2 regions of the Mesorhizobium sp. M7A.F.Ca.CA.002.09.1.1 genome follow, and region 1 is predicted to be linked to the other one. Evidence: riboswitches for the same ligand, from Rfam matches in the RefSeq annotation. Region 1 holds a riboswitch; the other holds the start of a gene.

What was found. Region 1 has a riboswitch for thiamine pyrophosphate ahead of thiB (thiamine ABC transporter substrate binding subunit). Riboswitches for the same ligand answer to the same signal wherever they lie in the genome.
Region 2: linked by a shared signal. The riboswitch ahead of thiC (phosphomethylpyrimidine synthase ThiC) and the one ahead of thiB (thiamine ABC transporter substrate binding subunit) in region 1 are both predicted to bind thiamine pyrophosphate.

The regions. Positions count from the first base shown of each region.
Region 1 covers NZ_RZRR01000345.1:234-5,201, forward strand. The annotation lists partial or broken gene EN994_RS16420 (ABC-F family ATP-binding cassette domain-containing protein) at 1-719, opposite strand, end outside; gene EN994_RS16425 (thiamine diphosphokinase) at 721-1,380, opposite strand; TPP riboswitch at 1,468-1,582, shown strand; gene thiB (thiamine ABC transporter substrate binding subunit) at 1,626-2,624, shown strand; gene thiP (thiamine/thiamine pyrophosphate ABC transporter permease) at 2,633-4,258, shown strand; gene thiQ (thiamine ABC transporter ATP-binding protein) at 4,251-4,968, shown strand, end outside.
Region 2 covers NZ_RZRR01000093.1:560-9,364, forward strand. The annotation lists gene EN994_RS06640 (hypothetical protein) at 1-1,931, opposite strand, end outside; gene EN994_RS06645 (metallophosphoesterase) at 1,934-3,271, opposite strand; gene EN994_RS06650 (hypothetical protein) at 3,763-4,026, shown strand; TPP riboswitch at 4,344-4,460, shown strand; gene thiC (phosphomethylpyrimidine synthase ThiC) at 4,564-6,399, shown strand; gene thiO (glycine oxidase ThiO) at 6,396-7,397, shown strand; gene thiS (sulfur carrier protein ThiS) at 7,366-7,563, shown strand; gene EN994_RS06675 (thiazole synthase) at 7,565-8,338, shown strand; gene EN994_RS06680 (thiamine phosphate synthase) at 8,335-8,805, shown strand, end outside.

The DNA.
Region 1 (4,968 bases):
CGCGCCGTCACGCCGTAGCGCAGCCAATGCTCTTCGCGAACGATCTGGCGACCGAGCTTGTGCTGCTCGCGTTCTTCTTCCTCCAGAACCAGGTCGCGCCATTCCTCGAAATGGCCGAAGCCCTTGTCCAGCCTGCGGGTCTGGCCGCGATCGAGCCAGACCGTGGCGCGCGACACGCGTTCGAGGAAGCGGCGGTCGTGCGAGATGACGATCAGCGCCGAGGAGGTGCGGATGAGTTCTTCTTCCAGCCATTCGATGACCGAGAGGTCGAGATGGTTGGTCGGCTCATCGAGCAGCAGGATATCGGGCTCCGGCGCCATGACGCGGGCAAGGGCGGCGCGCCTCGCCTCGCCGCCCGACAGGTCGTTCGGACGTTCCTCACCCGACAGGCCGAGATGCTCCATCAGATAGCTGGCGCGGTAGGGATCGTCGGCGGGGCCAAGCCCGGCCTCGACATAGGCGCGGACAGTGGCAAAACCTTCCATGTCGGGCATCTGCGGCAAATAGCGGACGGTCGCCGAAGGCTGGCGGAACACTTCGCCGTCCTGCGGCTCGATCAGGCCGGCGGCGATCTTCAGCAGGGTCGACTTGCCGGACCCGTTGCGGCCGACCAGTGCGATCTTGTCGCCGGCCGAAGCCGTCAAGGCGGCGCCATCGAGCAGCGGCGTGCCGCCGAAGGTCAGTTTTATCCCATCAAGGTTGAGAAGGGGCGGGGCCATGTCAGCTTTCAGGTAAGGGATAGGGATGAGCGAGCAGCATCGCGCGGCCATGGCCGAGCGCGATTTCGAGGCGGCCCCCGGTCTTGTCGGACTTGACCTCGTTGGAAATGGTCAGCGACGAACCGAACGCCACCTTGACGTGAGCGAGCGGCCATTTGGCGCCGGTGACGGTCAGGCCGTCGAGCTCGGAAAAGCCGAGCACCGAAAACAGCGTGCCGTCGGCATAGTCGAAGCCGGCCGTTCCGCGCAGCAGGGGGATGCCTTCCTGAGCGCCGCTGGTCAAAAGCACGTCCGTTCCCGCCTCCGCCAGCCGCAGGGCGAGCGACAGATGCAGAAAAGCGTGGTCGGCGCGCTTGCCGCCAAAGGCGCCGGCCAGCACCAGGCGGGTCGCGCCGCGCTCCAGTGCCGCGGCGACGGCAAGTTCGCCATCGGTCTGGTCCTTTTCCGCCGGGAAGGTCCGGCGCGGCACGGAAGCGAGATCGTCCGGCAGGTTGGCCGGCACCGAATCGAAATCACCCACCCACAGCTCCGGCACGAGACCCAGCAACCGCGCATGACCGATGCCGGCGTCGGCGGCGATGACGCGGGAGCCTTTGACCTGACGGTCGAGCCGTGGCGTACGGATGAGATCGCCGCCAAGCAGGATGGTGAATGTGCTCATATCGTGTGGCCCTTACCAGCCCGGCACGGGAAACGGAAGGCGGCAAACTCCCGCTTGCATGGCGGATCGGCCCGGCCTATGTGTCGAAACGCTCTAACGGGGTGCCGGACGCGATCTTCGCGGACCGGCTGAGAGGCAGTCTCGCCAACCCGCTGAACCTGATCCGGTTTGTACCGGCGGAGGGATTAGACGTTTCGGACAGTCCGACGCCTCAATTCCTTTCAATTCAAACGAAGGAGGCGCCGATGCGCACGCTTTTATACGCTCTTGTTTCAGCAACGGTCGTGGCCTTGTCCGGGCCCGCCTTGGCCAAGGACAAGCTCACCGTCTACACCTATGAGAGTTTCACCGCCGACTGGGGTCCGGGTCCCGTGGTGAAGAAGGAGTTCGAGGCCGAATGCGGCTGCGACGTCGACTTCGTCTCGGTCGCCGATGGCGTCGCGCTGCTCAACCGCGTCAGATTGGAAGGCACATCGACCAAGGCCGATATCGTGCTTGGCCTGGATACCAATCTCACCGCCGATGCCAAGGCGTCAGGCTTGTTCGCGCCGCATGGCGCGGTGACGGATGTCAGTGTGCCGGGCGGCTGGAGCGACGACACGTTTGTCCCCTTCGACTACGGCTATTTCGCTGTCGTCTACGACACGCAGAAGATGAAGACGCCGCCGAAGAGCCTGAAGGAGCTGATCGAAGGCAGTGCCAACGACAAGATCGTCATCCAGGATCCGCGCACCTCGACGCCAGGCCTCGGCCTGCTTCTTTGGGTCAAGTCGGTCTATGGCGACAAGGCACCCGAGGCCTGGGCCAAGCTCAAGGCCAAGGTGCTGACCGTGACGCCGGGCTGGAGCGAGGCCTATGGGCTGTTCACCAAGGGCGAGGCGCCGATGGTGCTGTCCTACACGACGTCGCCAGCCTACCACATGGTCGCCGAGAACACGGAGCGCTACCAGGCGGCCTCCTTCGAGGAGGGCGAGTATCTGCAGATCGAGGTGGCGGGTATCACCACGACAGGAGCCAAGAATCCGCTGGCGGCCAAGTTCATGGCCTTCATGACCGGGCCGAAATTCCAGGATGCCATCCCCGAGACCAACTGGATGTTCCCGGCAGGCAAGACCGACAAGCCGCTCAATCCGGCCTTCGACAAACTGGTCAAGCCGACGAAGACCTTGCTGTTCAGCCCGCAAGAGGTCGCCGCCAACCGCAAGGCCTGGGTCGATGAATGGCTGGCGGCGATGAGCAAATAGGCAGCGCGATGGCGCCGGCGCATTCCACGGATTCCCGCGTCAGTGCCGGCATTGTCGCGCTCGCTGCAATCGCGCTGCTGATCGGCGGCGCGTTTGCCGGCCTGCTTTTCGAGGGCGCCCATGATTTCTCGGGCGCCTGGGCAGCCTTCGATCCCTATCTGCTTCGCGTCATTCGCTTCACGCTCTGGCAAGCGGTCCTGTCGACGCTGCTTTCGGTCATCCCGGGGCTGTTTGTGGCGCGCGCTCTGTCGCGGCATCCACGTTTCTTCGGCCGCGCCTTCATCCTGCAGATCTTCGCCGTGCCGTTGGCGCTGCCGGCCATCGTTGCAGCGCTCGGCATCCTGGCGCTTTATGGCCGTGCCGGCTACTTCGCCGGCGTGCTTGCCGTTATCGGCGGCGGAAGCTGGCCGGGCATCTATGGCCTGTCCGGCATTCTCGTCGCCCATGTCTTCTTCAACCTGCCGCTGGCGACGCGGCTGTTCCTCGAGGCGCTGCAGACCATACCGGCCGACCAATGGCGGCTGGCGAGCCAACTCGGCATGGCGGCCCGGCCGGCGTTCCGGCTGATCGAATGGCCAACGCTGCGCGCCGCACTGCCCGGCGTCGCCGGGCTTGTGTTCATGCTCTGCATCACATCCTTCACGATCGTGCTGACGCTCGGCGGCGGGCCGGCCGCGACGACGCTTGAGGTCGGCATCTACCAGGCGCTGCGCTTCGATTTCGATCCCGCACGGGCCGTTGCACTGACGCTGCTGCAGATCGCCTTGACCTTTATCGTGGTGCTGGCACTGACGCGGCTAGGCGCCAATGTGGTCGGCGACACCAATTTGCCGGTCGCGCAACGCCGCTATCTCTCGGTCAATCGGAGCGAGACCTGGTTGAACGCGCTACTCATCGTCCTGGCGCTGCTGTTCGTTGTCGGGCCGATGGCGGCAACCGTGATGGCCGGATTGAGTGCCGATCTCGCCCGCTTGGCCGGCGAGGCCACTGTCCGGCAGGCAACGCTGACCAGTGCGGCGCTCGCCTTCCTGTCGGCGCTGCTTTCGGTGATGCTGTCGCTGGCGCTGACCATGGCGCGGCGGGCACTGGCGCTGAACCGCCGTGCCGGCGCAAAGACACTGCTCGAACACGCCACCGATACAGGCGCCGGTTTTGTCCTGGTCGTGCCGCCGATCGTCGTCGGCGCCGGCTGGTTCCTGTTGTTGCGCCATGTCGGCGATGTCTTCGCCATCGCTCCGGTCATGGTCGTCACCGTCAACGCGGTGATGGCGATGCCGTTTGCGCTCCGCGCCGTGCGTCCCGCCTATGATGCAGCGAGCGAGCGTCACGAACGGCTCTGTGCACAGCTCGGCATTGCGGGCTGGAACCGGCTGATGCTGGTCGACTGGCCGTCGCTGCGGCGACCGCTCGCCACGGCCTTCGCTTTCGCCATGGCGCTGTCGCTCGGCGATCTCGGTGTCATTGCCTTGTTCGGCAGTGATTCCGTGCAGACATTGCCCTACCTTCTTCTGGCTCGGATGGGCAGCTACCGCACCGAGGATGCCGCCGGCCTCGCACTGCTGCTCGGCCTCGTCTGTCTCGCGTTGATCGTGGCGGCGCACTGGCTGGGAAGGGAGGAGGTCCGTGATGCGTGAAAAGGCGGCCAACGGGCTCGCGAAGGGCGCGCCGGTGCGGCTGGACAAAGTGTCGTTCAGCTATGGCAGCTATGGCGAGGCGCCGCTTGTTTTCGATGTCGAGTTTGCCGCGGCGACGATCACCGCCATCATGGGGCCGAGCGGTTCGGGCAAGTCGACACTGCTCAATCTGGTCGCCGGCTTCGAGACCCCACGGTCGGGCCGCGTGCTGGTCGGCGGTGTCGATGTCAGCGCCGAGCCGGCCTCGGCGCGGCCGGTGTCGATGGTGTTCCAGGAGAACAATCTCTTCGCGCATCTTTCCGTCGAGCAGAATGTCGGGCTCGGCCGCTCGCCATCCCTGCGGCTGACCGAGGCGGACCGCGCTGCGGTCGCCGAGGCGCTTGCGCGCACCGGTCTTGCGGGCAAGGAGAAACGCCTGCCGCGCGAGCTCTCCGGGGGCGAACGCCAGCGCGTCGCCCTGGCCCGCGTGCTGGTGCGCGACCGACCGGTGTTGCTGCTCGACGAGCCCTTCGCTTCGCTCGGACCGGCTTTACGCGACGAGATGCTGGATCTGGTTGCCGCCGTTCATGCCGAACGCGCCATGACAGTGCTGTTCGTCACCCACCAGCCGGAGGATGCACGCCGCATCGGCGAGCATATGGTGTTTGTCGACAATGGGTTGGTCGCCGCCACCGGCAAGGCTGATGATTTCTTCGCCGGGGCTGGTCCGG
Region 2 (8,805 bases), on a different contig from region 1:
GCCGCAGGGATTGTGTTGATTTCGTACGGGCCGCGATAGGAGAACCCGAAGTAAGGTGCAAATCGCCGATGCAATCTGATCATCATCTCCTTCGATGCGGGGTCGGCGCGGTCCACCTCAAAGTTGCCGGCGGCGGAGACCTCCCGGATAAACCCATCCCTTTCCGCCCGACGCAGGACCTCGTCCAGTTTTCCGCTGGGTTGCTCCAGTCGGTTCACCAGCGAGCGCATTTCCTTTAGATCAACCCTGAAAATGCCTCTCTCTGTCGTTCCTAGAGCATTTTCTTCGGCAAACTCTGTCTGGAGGCGAGCGGTCAGGTAACCCAACGCCCGCACCATGCGCACGCTCTCTTCTTCGTACGGATGTGAAAGCGCCTGAAGTCCATCAAGCTTCCGTTGAGAGGCGGCGTTCACAGCCTGTCTCTGCTGTTCGAGATGAATCTGTAAATCCGAGTTGATGAATTCCACCAGTTTTCGTGGATCACTGGAACTCGGAACACTGCGGCGGAAGATCTCTCCCATTATATCAAGGAAATCGCGTATACAGACGTCGCTCAATGATGTGATGATCTGGTGCCCTACGTACGGGTAGTCATGCAGACGCAGCATCTGGCACGCTTTCAGAAAAGCCCATCCCTGTTTCCGGGCGATCGACCTCTTCAGATTTGAAGCATCCGCCTTGCTCATGGGCCGGCGCTTAATTTCCGGGTTCATGAGCGCGAGCGCCAGCCCTTCGGCATAAGGGCGCGCTTTTCGATCAAGAAGGAATTGCTGCTGATCCGCCGTCCTCAAATTCACGGAGAGGAATTCACGTGCTGCATCAGCAAGTGCCACAAGCTCTTCTCTGCCCTCGGAATGACCCGATATGATAACCCGCTCGATGATGTCATTGACGGAAAGCCGCCCCAGCCGGTTTTTGAGCGAAAACGCGCTGAGCGCATCGTTGCGCTCGAGATCACTCCGCAGATGGTCAGGAAGCGCATAGTACAGCCGAAGCGACGACACGTTCTCGCACAGCGTGGCGAACTCCCTCGGATCGACTGAATCAAGATTCTCGACGTCCCGGTCAGCATTCGAGAGCGACTGGCCGGGTATGATCGTCCGGATCGTGTCGTAGAGGCCGCCGATGTAGGCGAGGACCCATTTCACGTTGCCGCGCGTCTTTCTCACCAAGGTGTTCAGGAACTGCTGTTGGAGCGGTGTCAGTGCTTCACAGTCGTCAATCAGTATCTTGAAGAAGGGCGCCCTGTCACCGGCGAAAGATGGGCCATTTAAAAGTGGAGTGATCGCGGTCGCGACCTTGTTAATGATCGCGCCAGGGTCTGTTGCTCTGAAGCCGGTCGCTCCGGCATCGGCGGCAAAGAAGAACGCGTTGAAGCATTCGTCGACGTACCGGGTTATCCCACCCCGCAGCTCATCGATGCTGAAGAAGTCGAGACGGGCAGGTTGGGGTATGAAGTGCAGCACTTCGCGATGCAGTGCCAGGGCGACGTCCCTATCTTCGGAGGCCCGGTATTTCAAGTGGCCGTCGCGTCTGAGCTGGCCGATGCTCTCGAGCAGGCGTTCGACTATCTTCAGCTCCAGATAGTGAGAGAAGATTACGAATTGCCGCGGGATCACGGCGGCCGTGTCGAAGCGTATCCGCTCCGGAATGAGGTTCAGAACGGCGTTGTCGATTAGGGGCGAGAATGTCTCATTGAGCTGGAAGAAGACGCCATACCAAGCGAGCTTGCCGACTTGGTCCGAGAGACTTTTGTCTTCAAGAATATGGACTGTGGAAAGCGAGCGAAGAATGCTGGTCTTGCCGCTGCCTCTCGTCCCTGCGACGAAGACCGGCTTGGCGGCGGCAGAAATCAACGCCGACTTCTGACTGAACCACAGTATCGGGCGGCTTTCGTACTCGATCCTGTTGGGGCCGAACGGATTCTCCATCGCTATTCGTCCCTTACCTTAATGCGCCAAGCCGAGTTTGCCTTGGTGAGGCCGTCTATCTCGATGAAGCGCGCCGCTTGGAGCATCAGAAGAGAGTCTTCCAGATCTAGCCCGAGCTCGGCGGAGGCAGCAATCTCAGTGATCTCGTCCCAGAAGAGTAACCCATTCCCGCGCCTGGTGGCATGGTCGCGCAGTCGGCGCAGCAGGTCAAACGTGTCGTTGTTCAGAAAGGCCTTGCCGTTGGACATGGTCGAAATAAAGCAATGTTCGCCTTCCATGACCGTCCCGTCGGCGACATTGGTGCGGTAGGGTATAAGTCGGATGCCGACGAGCTCTCCCTGATCGGTCGTGAAGAAGACGAGCTCATTGAAACCTGACTGTATCTCTGGTGCTGAGATGCAGATCAATTTGCCGTCCGGAAACCTTGGATCGTTGACGATCTCGACCGGATCAGCATGTATGTGTCCATGCAGGTAGACGATAGGCTTGTTGCCCTGCAGCAGCTGAGTTCTGACAAATCCGCTGTTGAGCATCTCCGCGTATGGCGTAATGCGCGGAGTCTTTTGTGGCAGCAGATTGTGATGGCCGATTATGATGCCGTAACGCATGTCGGGCTGCTGGAGCAATTCCTGTAGGCCTGCAAGCATCTCACGCGAGATGTATGGCGTGTCCATCTGACCGTAATACTCGTCGTCGGACGCCTCCTTGTCTGGATCGCTGGGAGGTGTCGCGGGCGAATGTCCCGAGATGTCCGGCGAGCCGAGATCTAGAGGCTCTGTAGAAGGACTGAGTGCCTCGAGACGATCACGAAGGAACGCGGGAAGGTTTTGAAGCTCCCAACTGCCTATCGCTGTGTTGACGAGGATGAAGTTTGCGCCTGCGGATCCTGTCGGAAGTCTGAAGTGCACGGGTTGGTCCACGGGAACGGTCTGCCAACCCAAGCGGGCGGCTAAACTCGCCATTTCGCTGAATTTCTCAGTCGGTCCAAGTTCGCGCGCGTCATCACGGTTCACATCGTGATTTCCCGGTACGAATATCAACGGAAGCGCCTTTGAACTGCGTCCCTGTGCGCGGCAGAGCAACGTGAAATGCTGGAATGCCGAAGCAATGAAGGTCTTGTCGCCACGGCTCGTGAAATCCCCCATGAAGGCGATCGAATCCAAGGGCTTCGAAGTCGTCAGCCGCCGAAGTTTCGTCAAGACGGCACGCAGCGAAGACGCGCGTAGCTTCTGCGTTATTTTCGGAGCGAACTTGCTATCCTTGGCATCGATGTTGCTAGAGGAAGGATGCCAGTCCGGATAGTGAATATCGCCTACTTGAAGGATTCGCACCCGCCGCATAACTCGCCCCCCTGCCGAGAGCCATAGACTAATCCGTTCGCTTTTGCCAAGCGCGAACGATCATCCGCAGTGTCCTTAACGAGGTAGCCTGCACTTTTCGAGAATTGCCACGGCGGCTATTTTTCGGCTGTGAAGCACACGAGACCCGTGACGTGAGACCCAGTTGCTCAATGCCCAGTTGCTCAATGAGCTTTCTTACGAATAAGGGAGAATTTCCGCGGCCGGACTATCTCTGAGCGAGCGTGCATGACTGCCAACGGAAGGTCTTGCACGCACCCTTGCGATCTTGAGCAATGGTCGCCATGACTTTCTTCTTGCAGGCTTTTGAGTGGCCCAGCCTGCGATCACCAGACCCCACCGATTCTAAAGAGCGTGGCAGATGGGATAGTCGAGGTTGCCCGTGCACAGTCACGCTCAGGGCTTGCGCCGCCCAGAGGACACGCTGAAAAGGCAGATTGGGGCGCAAGCACGCCATTCACGAGAGGTTCGACATGAAGACCATGCAAGAAAAAGACATTCCGGCATTCGTACAAGCAGTTGTGGACGCCGGCTGCAAAATTTGCGCGATTGGCAACTTGGGATACGTCTTTGGCGATGCTGATTTCACGCCAGCGCAACGGAGGGCCGTCGAGCCACAGCTGCGTAGGATTGCTGAAATCTACGGCGAACGCGATCATCTCATGAACGAGATAGCTGTATATCTGCGGTCGATCGGACGCCATGTCGAGGTTGAGCCGAAGACAGGTATTTCCTGATGGCCGTGATCGCGAGAAGCCGTCTTCCAACCTCTGAATCCTAAAGGAGGTGACCCCCAAGGCCGTTCGTCACCTTCGACCAGAATAACCACATCCGTGACCGCCTGAGCTACTTGGTCGATACGCGCACATGGCCAATACAGTTTCTCCATCCTTCACGAAGCGAATGAGGCTTTGGCCATTCAGCCCCGGTCTACGGGGCGTGACTTGTCCCCGATGCATGCGCGAGCTCTCCGCCCGGCTGGCCGCCGGTCGTCGCCACCGGCCGAAGGCGCCCGAATGCGCTTGACAAGATAGCGTCAGCCCGTTCAACCTAAGGCATTCACCAGGGGAGTCCCGGCAAGGGGCTGAGATACTGCTGGCTTTCGCGGCGCAGTGACCCGTTGAACCTGATCCAGTTCATACTGGCGTAGGGACGGTGCAAGCGCTTTGCGGGAGTTTACGCCCGAGGTCCTGTTGCAGCAGGTCTACAGAAGCGTCTTTTCATCCTTCCGGCACAGAACTGGGTCTCCAATGCATGAGCAAAGGAGCCTCACGATGAATGCCCTCACCCCCGCCGTATCGACGGGACCACTGCCCGCCTCGCGGAAAATCCACAAGCCCGGCGTCCTCTACCCGCAGATCAGGGTGCCGATGCGCGAGATTTCCGTCCATCCGACGGCCGGCGAACCGCCCGTCACCGTCTACGATCCGTCCGGCCCCTACACCGATCCATCAGTCGAAACCAGCATCGAAAAAGGCCTTGCCCGGCTTCGCCACGAATGGGTCACGGCGCGTGGCGATGTCGAAGCCTATGACGGCCGCCACGTCCGGCCGGAAGACAATGGATTCGCCACCGGCGAGCGCCTGACACCGGAATTTCCGATACGCAATCGGCCGCTCAAGGCCAAGCAGGGCAAGGCGGTGACCCAACTTGCCTATGCGCGCGCCGGCATCATCACGCCAGAAATGGAGTTCGTAGCCATCCGCGAGAATCTCGGCCGCGAGGTGATGCGCGGCAAGCTGCAACGCGACGGCGAAGCCTTCGGCGCGGCGATCCCAGATTTCGTCACACCCGAATTCGTGCGCGACGAGGTGGCGCGCGGGCGCGCAATCATTCCCGCCAACATCAATCATCCCGAGAGCGAGCCGATGATCATCGGTCGCAATTTTCTGGTCAAGATCAACGCCAACATCGGTAACTCGGCTGTCACATCGTCGATGGCCGAAGAGGTCGAAAAAATGGTCTGGGCTATCCGCTGGGGCGCGGACACGGTGATGGACCTGTCGACCGGCCGCAACATCCACAACATCCGCGACTGGATCGTGCGCAATGCGCCGGTGCCGATCGGTACGGTGCCGCTCTATCAGGCGCTGGAAAAGGTCAACGGCATCGCCGAGGATCTGAACTGGGAGGTCTACCGCGACACGCTGATCGAGCAGGCCGAGCAAGGCGTCGACTATTTCACCATCCACGCCGGCGTGCGGCTGCACTACATCCCGCTGACCGTCGACCGGGTCACGGGCATCGTCTCGCGCGGCGGCTCGATCATGGCCAAATGGTGCCTGCACCATCACCGGGAGAGCTTCCTCTACGAGCATTTCGAGGAGATCTGCGACATCGCCAGAGCCTATGACGTCTCCTTCTCGCTCGGCGACGGCCTTCGTCCCGGTTCAATCGCCGATGCGAACGACGCGGCGCAATTCGCCGAACTGGAAACACTTGGAGAACTCACCAAGATTGCCTGGGCAAAGGACTGCCAGGTGATGATCGAAGGCCCGGGCCATGTCCCCATGCACAAGATCAAGCAGAACATGGACAAGCAGCTCGCAGTGTGCGGTGAGGCGCCGTTCTACACGTTGGGGCCGCTGACGACCGACATCGCGCCGGGCTATGACCACATCACCTCAGGGATAGGTGCCGCCATGATAGGCTGGTTCGGCACCGCAATGCTTTGCTACGTCACGCCGAAAGAGCATCTCGGCCTTCCCGACCGCAACGACGTCAAGATTGGCGTGATCACCTACAAGATAGCCGCCCATGCAGCCGATCTGGCGAAGGGCCATCCGGCAGCGAAAACCAGGGATGATGCCCTTTCGCGCGCGCGCTTCGAGTTCCGCTGGGAGGACCAGTTCAACCTGTCGCTCGACCCCGAAACCGCACGGTCCTTCCACGACCAGACCTTGCCCAAGGAGGCGCACAAGCTGGCACATTTTTGTTCGATGTGCGGGCCGAAATTCTGCTCCATGCGCATTTCCCACGACATCCGTGCCGAGGCCCAGAAGGAAGGCATGGCGGCAATGGCGGCAAAATACCGGGAGGGCGGCGATCTCTACATGCAGGCGGACGAGACTGGCGTACCGGTCGTGCCAGAGGCTCCCAAACCATCATGAGGGTGCTCGTCAAAGGGGCCGGCGTTGCCGGCCTCACCGTCGCTTTCGAACTCGCCGCCCGCGGCGCGACGGTCACCGTCGCCGAGATGCGGCATGGCCTTGGTGGCAACGCGTCGTGGTTCGCCGGCGGCATGCTGGCGCCATGGTGCGAGCGCGAAAGCGCGGAGCAGCCGGTGCTGGATCTCGGACGCGATGCTGCCGACTGGTGGGATGCGGTGCTGTCGGGTCAGGTGACACGGGCCGGGACATTGGTCGTGGCCGCGCCGCGTGATGCCGGTGAGCTTGACCGGTTCGCCAGTCGCACGTCAGGGCATCGGCGCGTCGATGAAAACGAAATTGCGCTCCTGGAACCCGACCTCGCCGGCCGCTTCCGGCGTGGATTGCTCTTCCCCGACGAGGCTCACCTCGACCCACGCCCGGCGATGGCGGCACTTCATGACAAGCTTGCGACCATGGGTGTCAAATTCCACTTCGGCTGCGACGCCCGGCCTGTTTCGGGATTCGCCCGTCAGATAGACTGCATGGGAATGGCAGCGGCCGATGACAGGCTGCGCGGTGTTCGCGGCGAAATGCTGATCCTTCGCACGCCTGATGTCTCGCTGTCGCGGCCGGTCCGTTTGCTTCATCCACGCTTTCCGCTTTATGCCGTGCCGCGCACCGATCACCGTTTCATGATCGGAGCGACGATGATTGAAAGCCAGAGCGCCGGACCGGTGACGGCGCGTTCCATGATGGAGCTGCTGGGCGCCGCCCATGCCCTCCATCCGGCCTTTGGTGAGGCCGAGATCGTTGAAACCGGTGTGGGTGTCCGTCCGGCATTTCCCGACAATTTGCCACGCGTCGAAACAGACGGTGAGATCATCGCGATCAACGGTCTTTATCGTCACGGTTTTCTCCTCGCCCCCGCCATGGCGCGCCAGGCTGCCGACCTGGTTTTCAGTCAAGACAGAACCAAGGAGCATGCTCATGAAACTGATGGTCAACGGCGAGGCGCGTGAGATTGCCGCCACCACGCTGGCCGAGTTGCTTGCCGCGCTCGACTATGAGGGCGATTGGCTCGCCACCGCCGTCAACAGCGACCTCGTGCACAAAGCCAACCGCGCGGAGTTCCAGTTGAGCGACGGCGACCGGATCGAAATCCTCTCGCCCATGCAGGGCGGCTAGCATGTTGGAGCTTTATGGAACCGAGCTTTCGTCGCGCCTGCTTCTCGGCACGGCTCAGTATCCTTCGCCGGCCATCCTTGCCGATGCAGTCAAGGCATCGGGCACGTCGGTGGTGACCGTCTCGTTGCGGCGTGAGATGGCGGGCGGTAGGGCCGGCGAACAATTCTGGTCGTTGATCCGCTCGCTGGGCGCCAGAACCCTGCCCAATACCGCCGGCTGCCTCTCCGTCAAGGAAGCCGTCACCACCGCGAAAATGGCGCGCGAGGTCTTCGGCACCAACTGGATCAAGCTCGAAGTGATCGGCAATCACGACACGCTACAGCCGGATGTGTTCGGTCTGGTTGAAGCCGCCCGCATCCTGTGCGAGGACGGCTTTGCGGTATTCCCCTATACCACCGACGATCTCGTTGTCGCCGAGCGGCTGCTGGAAGCGGGCTGCAAGGTCCTGATGCCGTGGTGCGCACCGATCGGTTCCGCCTTGGGACCGGTCAACATGACGGCGCTGCGCTCGATGCGCGGATATTTCCCTGGCGTCCCGCTGATTGTGGATGCGGGGCTCGGACGGCCGTCGCACGCGGCCACCGTCATGGAACTCGGCTTTGACGCCGTGCTCCTGAACACAGCGGTCGCCAAGGCGGCAGATCCGGTCGGCATGGCGCGTGCTTTCGGTAAGGCGGTCGACGCCGGTCGTGAGGCGTTCAGTTCGGGAATGCTCGAACCGCGCGACGTCGCCGTGCCATCGACACCGATGGTCGGCAGGGCCGTTTTTTCATGAAGCTCGATCCCTTCTACCTGATCGTCGACAGCGCCGCCTGGATCGAAAGGTTGGCGCCGCTCGGCGTCAAGCTGATTCAGCTTCGCATCAAAACCATGGATGAAACCGGGCTGCGCGCGGAGATCCGCAAGTCGAAGGCCTGGTGTGTCCAACACAAAAGCCAGCTCATCATCAATGATTATTGGCGCCTGGCAATCGAGGAAGGCTGCGATTTCGTGCATCTGGGCCAGGAGGATTTGCAAACGGCCGACCTCTCGAGGATACGGGCAGCGGGCGTCAGGCTCGGATTGAGCACGCATGATCATGTCGAGCTGGAAACGGCCATGTTTGCCGAGCCCGACTATGTCGCGCTCGGTCCGATCTATCCCACCACTTTGAAGAAAATGAAGTGGGCACCGCAAGGGCTAGAGCGGATCAGCGAGTGGAAGCGGCGGGTGGCGCCGATCCCATTGGTCGCCATCGGCGGC